2 regions of the Ruegeria sp. SCSIO 43209 genome follow, and region 1 is predicted to be linked to the other one. Evidence: riboswitches for the same ligand, from Rfam matches in the RefSeq annotation. Region 1 holds a riboswitch; the other holds the start of a gene.

What was found. A riboswitch is a leader RNA that binds a small molecule or an ion and turns the genes downstream of it on or off. The one in region 1 is predicted to bind cobalamin.
Region 2: another riboswitch for cobalamin. It lies ahead of I5192_RS20635 (DUF1636 family protein); the one in region 1 lies ahead of I5192_RS14215 (hypothetical protein).

What each region holds. Positions count from the first base shown of each region.
Region 1 covers NZ_CP065359.1:2,840,032-2,843,470, forward strand. The annotation lists gene I5192_RS14210 (alpha/beta fold hydrolase) at 1-709, opposite strand, end outside; cobalamin riboswitch at 831-1,052, shown strand; gene I5192_RS14215 (hypothetical protein) at 1,143-1,550, shown strand; gene I5192_RS14220 (protein-tyrosine phosphatase family protein) at 1,555-2,055, opposite strand; gene I5192_RS14225 (DNA polymerase III subunit gamma/tau) at 2,228-3,439, shown strand, end outside.
Region 2 covers NZ_CP065362.1:261,282-264,720, reverse strand. The annotation lists gene I5192_RS20650 (peroxidase family protein) at 1-456, opposite strand, end outside; gene I5192_RS20645 (hypothetical protein) at 475-1,542, opposite strand; gene I5192_RS20640 (hypothetical protein) at 1,662-1,817, shown strand; cobalamin riboswitch at 1,801-2,009, shown strand; gene I5192_RS20635 (DUF1636 family protein) at 2,111-2,467, shown strand; gene I5192_RS20630 (ABC transporter ATP-binding protein) at 2,464-3,249, shown strand; gene I5192_RS20625 (ABC transporter substrate-binding protein) at 3,268-3,439, shown strand, end outside.

The sequences.
Region 1 (3,439 bases):
GCGGCACCATTTCATCATCTGCGAAGGTAAACAGATCGACACGTTTGCCCAAGTCTTCCCAGCGGGCGGCGGGCAGTGTCGTGCCGATCTCTGGCACATAGCTTTTGGGGGCGGTGCACCATTTGCGCCATTGCCAATAGACTTGGGCAGGCAGGTCCGATCCAAACCCGACCAACCGTCCGGGCAGGTAGCCAAGCGCCTTGACCACCAGCGGCGCGTGACCAAACCAGAACAACGCCGCCAAAGCGCGATAAGGCCAAGGGTGATCCGCCAGCGTTACCAGACCCGAACAGACACAGATCATCCTGTCAATCTGATCGATATCGGGTTGGATCGGGCCAAACATTCCGCCCAAGGAATGACCGATGCTCCATAGCTTGGCCTGCGGAAACCGTCGGCGCATCTCGGCCCGGGCGGCTGGAATGTCGATCAACGCCCAATCGGCCATGGTGACATTTGACCGCTTTTGCGAACCCACCAAAGAGTGACCAAAATCCCGGTAATCGTAAGTCAGGCAGGCCATGCCCTGTTCTTCGGCGAGCCATCGGGCGAAGTACTGATAGTAATCCCTCGGCACCCCAGTCGCACCGTTTATGACGACCACCTTTTCGGGGTCGGCAACCGGACGGTAAAGCCGCGCCGACAACATTGCCGGGCCGGACGGGATTTGAAAATCCTCGGTCACAACCGCCTGCTGCGTGTCCAACATGGTGCCCTCCAATACCGACTGAACTGATCAGTTCACCCGAAGCGCCTCAAGTCAAGGTTGACGTGACTGGACCATACGTCACTTGCCTGACGCAATCTTCTTGACTCGGGCACGGCGCAGCCGCTAGCCATGTCGCGATGGTTCTCGCGCCCAATCGGGCCGGGATGAAAAGGGAACACGGTGCGGTTCTGCCCGGATAAATCCGGAAAGAACCTAGTCCGAGACTGCCCCCGCAACTGTAAGCGGAGAGCAATGCCGAGATACCACTGGCCTCGAAGGCTGGGAAGGTCGGCAAAGCGATGACCCGCAAGTCAGGAGACCTGCCATCAGATGTAGAACCGAAACTCGGGCGGGGAGTCCGGGACGGGTTTGATCGTGCTCCGCAACGACCAACCTGTGCCACGCCCTCGCCCTGCGCGCGGAGGGCGCATTGATGATCTGGAAGACCAAAACACACGAATTCGCGGCGACTGTGTGCCAACGTACTGGCGCACCCTGCCCCGCATTGGCACAGATGGCGCGGGCTCTGACGCAGACCATGTCCGCCACAAAACCGGTCACGAAAACTGAGTTTGAGATTGAAGGCACCATAGATCTGTCGCACTGCCCGGAAGGATGCACCGCCCGCTTTCGCGCCCAATGCGACCAGATACGTGTATTCTGCGGAACCGATCCTGAAATCGATACCGGCCGGCTGGATGACTACGCAGACATGATGTTCGGAACCGAGTACCGCAGCCTACCCGCAGACCTGCTAAGGAATCCTCCTTGCGCCATGCTTGAGGCTTCGCTTCTGGTGCAGCACAACGGTGGCGAAATCTCGCCACATGTTGGTGTCTAAGCCGTCAAACGGCTTGAACACGGGCCGGTTCAACGGCCCAAAGCATCTGGGCATTTGTCTCGACTGCGCAAGGACGCACCGTACGCAATCGCTTCAATGCCGTCTCAGGCCGTTCACCGCATTCAACCATCAGACGCAGAACCACCATCCCGGATCGGCCACAGCCACCACGGCAATGCACTAGCACACGGCCACCACCTGACAACGCCTGACGTGCGGTCGCGCCAACGCGGGGCCAGCGGTCCAAAATCTCTTTGGGTGGCGTGCCAAAATCTTCGATCGGCAAATGCACCCATCTGCTGGCACGCCCCTGAATATCAGCGCCAAAATTCCGCGCACCATCCTGAATCATCTCGACTTCAGTGGTCATCGAGATCACAAGTCCCGGCTTCCAGTCTGCGATAAGATCAAGGTCTTCTGCATACGTTCCTCCACGCCCAGGCATCGAGGACAAGGCCAAGGTGCCTCCGCCAACCTGCAACGCATAAACCACCAGTTGCGACATAATCTCCCCCCAAACAAACTTTACCCAACAACATACTGGTCCAGTAAATAGAATAGAGTGGATTTTAGCCGCATACCCACGCATTCCAAAATGAAAATCGTCCCGGCTGGCTGTGGACGCGGGCGGCGGGGGCCTCTACGCTGCGGCGTAACGCGAATCCGACAGAGCAGACATGACCGAGACGCCCAGCCCCGCCTACCAGGTTCTTGCCCGCAAATACCGCCCCGAAACCTTTGCCGATCTGGTCGGTCAGGACGCCATGGTGCGCACTCTAAAAAACGCCTTCGAGGCGGACCGGATCGCGCAGGCCTTCATCATGACCGGCATCCGCGGTACCGGCAAGACGACGACCGCTCGGATCATAGCCAAGGGTATGAACTGCATCGGTCCCGATGGCAGCGGCGGCCCTACCACCGAACCCTGCGGTCAATGTGAACACTGCGTAGCCATCATGGAGGGCCGCCATGTCGATGTGATGGAGATGGACGCCGCCAGCCGCACCGGTGTCAATGACATCCGCGAGATCATCGACAGCGTACGCTATCGCGCTGCATCCGCGCGCTACAAGACCTATATCATCGACGAGGTTCACATGCTGTCGACCAGCGCTTTCAACGCGCTGCTCAAGACGCTGGAAGAACCCCCCGAACACGTGAAGTTCATCTTTGCCACCACCGAGATTCGCAAGGTCCCGGTGACCGTCTTGTCCCGTTGCCAGCGCTTTGATCTGCGCCGGATCGAGCCGGAGGATATGATCGGACTGCTTCGCAAAATTGCAGGTGCCGAAGGGGCACAGATTGCCGAGGATGCGTTATCGTTGATCACCCGGGCCGCCGAGGGATCGGCGCGCGATGCGACCTCACTGCTGGATCAGGCGATCTCGCACGGGGCCGGTGAAACCAGCGCGGATCAGGTGCGCGCGATGCTGGGGCTGGCCGATCGGGGCCGGGTGCTGGATCTGATGGATATGATCCTGCGCGGCGATGCTGCAGGCGCGTTGACCGAGCTGAGCGGGCAATATGCCGAAGGGGCTGATCCACTCGCCGTCTTACGCGATCTGGCTGAAATCACGCATTGGGTTTCGGTGGTCAAGATCACCCCGGATGCCGCCGAAGATCCCACCGTTTCCCCCGACGAACGCGCCCGAGGTCAACAAATGGCCGAGGCTCTGCCCATGCGAGTCCTTACACGCATGTGGCAAATGCTGCTGAAAGCGCTCGAGGAAGTTTCCGCCGCACCCAACGCAATGATGGCTGCGGAAATGGCCGTGATCCGCCTGACCCATGTGGCCGACTTGCCTAGCCCGGAGGAGCTGATCAAGCGTCTGCAAGATACGCCTCCGCCGCCCAATGGTGGCCCCGGCAAGGGAATCGGTGCGCCGGGA
Region 2 (3,439 bases), on a different replicon from region 1:
GCGTTCGCGCAGCATGTCGGTCTGAAAATCGTTCAGCCCGTAGATTTGGCACAGATCGACCTCGTGGTTCGAATCCGTCTGATCAACCGGTCCTTTCGCCCCAAAGGTGCGCAGGAAACTGTCGGTAAACCATTGTGCGGCCGAGATAAACAAAAGTGTCGATCCTTGCGGGCACATCAAGGTAAGCGGGCTGCCATCCATTTGTGTCCGTCGGCGAAAGAGATCAGCAACTTCGCTTTCCGACGGCAGGACGGGTGAGAGGTCTTCTGGCGTTGTATGCCGACCGATCCAGCGATGGGAAAACACGCCGGGCCATGTCGTGTAGTCTGCGCCCATCGTATAGGGCCGCGGTCGGTGGATCTTCGCGGCGTTTGCAAGCCTGATCGCGGCTAAATAGCTCGTAACGGGTGGGGAGATCTTGAATCCGAGTTTGATCAGATCATCAACGTCCAGCATCAATACATCTCCGTTTGGTCATCGATTCGGGAACCGGGCGCTGGCCAAGCTCAGATAGGTTCTGAGCCGGATCGCATTAATCGGTCCTAAAGGTTCGTGATCTGCCGTGACACGCCAGGGCGCGAAGCTCATCGCGTCTCCATTCTGCGGATCAAATTCTGCACCTTTGGGAATCGTGATATCCGCCACGGGCGTGACGGTATGATGGTACGGATCAAGAGGTGCATCTGGTTGCGGGTCGCATGCCCACCGGATGCGATTGTCGAGCACATCGAATTCGTCGGCCGGGCGCGGGGGCTCAATCACACACAGCTCGAAGTGATTTTCTCCATCGGCCACGTCTTGCCGCAAACACTGCCCGATCCCATCTGGGTCGTCTACCGGATGTGCCGGAATTTTTGGTTTCGCGCTGCGGGCCAAGTATCTGACCGTTAGATCGGGGCCCAGCCGATACGGTGTTGTCGACCAGAAATGGACCTCAAAAGGCGAGTGCATATAGTTCGAGGCAAAATCACTCGCGACGCGAAACTGACGCTTGCCTTCACGAGTGAGGAAGGCGCGAAATCCTGCGCGCAGCCCTTTGGTGATCAACCTAAGGCTCCATTTTCGTCGCCCTTTGATCGCGTGCTGGACCGCTTGTAATGTGGCGACAAGCCTGCCCAATCGCTCATATTCATCGGGGACGTAGCTGGGAAACACATCCTGATCGACCAATACAAAATCGAACTCGTCGCTGAGTTGTGTGGTCCCCAGATGCGCAAGTGCTTCGGCGTCGATCAGCTTGGGGCCTGGCACGTCAAAAAGCTTGATCGCCATCCCGTGGGCATCCGATTTCCGGTCATCCAGATGCGCGCCGTTGGAAAAGCGAAGTGCGGCTGAATAGGCTGCGGGCTGTTCAAACAGGCCGTGACGGAACTGTTCTGGTAGATCGTTTCTGACGGTGAATATTGCAGCCACACACCCGTGACTGCGCCCATGCTGAGCCCTTAAGCGATGGCCTTTCCACCGTGCAACGGCCTCGAGATTGTGGTCAATGACATCATCAACAATATCCGGCGGCAATGCGTTTTGCGAAACATGTGTCAAAGAACCGTCTCCTTGGATAAACCCAGGCAATGATCAAACAGGGGTAAGGTGCTGACAAAGCTAAACCTCTAAATTTGTTCAGCTTACCTCAGATTGTCTAATTTCCAAACACACCAACTATGGACAACCGTGGCCAGACAAATTCGGCGCGCAGCCCAAGCTATTCGGTTGGTGCTTCGGACACGTGGTTGGCGGCGCTCGATCCTCGACCAGAGTTGGGTGCCTTCGACTTTATCATTGACGTGTCCGGTGTTCTCGGGCACTCAATCGATTGATGGTTCCCGGTGGCGTTGCCGCGGGATGAAAAGGGAATACGGTGAGGCTTGCCAAAAGGTGCCAATTCCGTAACTGCCCCCGCAACTGTAAGCGGTGAGCAAGGCCAAACAGCCACTGGTCCACAGGATCGGGAAGGTTGGCCGAGCGCGGACCCGCAAGTCAGGAGACCTGCCATCAGATGTTTAACCAACCCGGGGCGGGGCGTCCTGGAAGGAGGCTTTGATGGCGCGTCAATCGCGTGTTTACATTGTCGGCAGCTTCCGCATGCGCTTGGAAACAAGTGGAGTGGACCATGCCAGATACGCCTGATCATTTCATTCTAGTCTGCGAAAGCTGCACTGAAGGGCTGCCCCTTGATGAAATTTGCGATGCGTTGACTGGGAAATTACCTCGCAGTTTTGCGATCCGCGCGTCGTCTTGCATGGCAGGCTGCGATAGTCCCAGAACGGTTGGGTTCCAGGCCGTAGGAAAGGCGCAATACCTTTTTGGTGGCATTCAGACCGCGGATGAGGTGCAGGCGCTGGCTGAGTTTGCAGCGCAGTATCGTGAAAGCCCGGATGGCTGGACAAATGCCACTGATCGCCCGCAGGCGTTGTCCAATAAAACCCTCTCGCGCATGCCGCGGATCGAACAGGGAGCATCGCAATGACGTTGCCACCCTTTCTGATTGCCGAAAACCTTGAGTATTATGCCCTTAACGGAGATGTCCTGTTGCAGGGCGTCTCGTTCGAGTTGGACGAGGGTTCCATTCTAGCCATCGCCGGCCCGAACGGGGCGGGGAAAACGACGCTTCTCAATCTGTTGTGCGGCGCTGAGCCGCTGGCACTTGGCGATGTTCGGATCAAAGGACGCAGTCTGAAAAAGCTCACGGCCAAAGAGCGTGCGCGCATGATTGCAGTGGTAGGTCAGCAGGAACTGCCCGATGGACGCTTGGCGTTACGCGATTATGTTGCGCTGGGGCAAATACCCATCCGTGCGGACCGCTCTGCCGAAGGCCACGCGCAAGAGCTGGACCGGATTTTAGACCTGACTGGTCTCGCCAATCTCGCGGACAAGCGCATGGCCCAACTGTCCGGAGGCGAACGTCAGCGTGCCCATATCGCGCGCGCTTTGGCGCAAAACCCTTCGTTGCTGTTTCTGGACGAACCGACCAACCATCTGGATCCTGATGCAAAAGGGCGGATGCTGTCTTTGGTCGCCGAGCTTGGGATCACCGTGGTCATGATCGTACACGATCTGGTCATGATCCCCGAATTCGCCACACACGTGGCGCTGATGAAATCGACCCGCATGATCGAGTTTGGGTCGGTGGACAAGGTGCTGACACCCGAAAGAGTCCGCGAAACTTTTGGCGTTGATTTCCTCTGCTTTCTCCACGAAGGCCGCGTGATTCCGGCGCTTGATATTCGAAGAACCACAGTCTCAACTTAGTCGAAGGAACACACTGAGATGAAATACATCTGGCCCGTGGCGTTGGCCACCGCCATGGCAAGCGGTGCTGCTGCGCAAGAAGTCACCGTAGACAACTGCGGCGAACCGCTGGTTTTTGATACCGCGCCCGAGCGCCTGGTTGTGCATGACATGAACATGACCGATATGGCCTTTGCATTGGGTCTGCAGG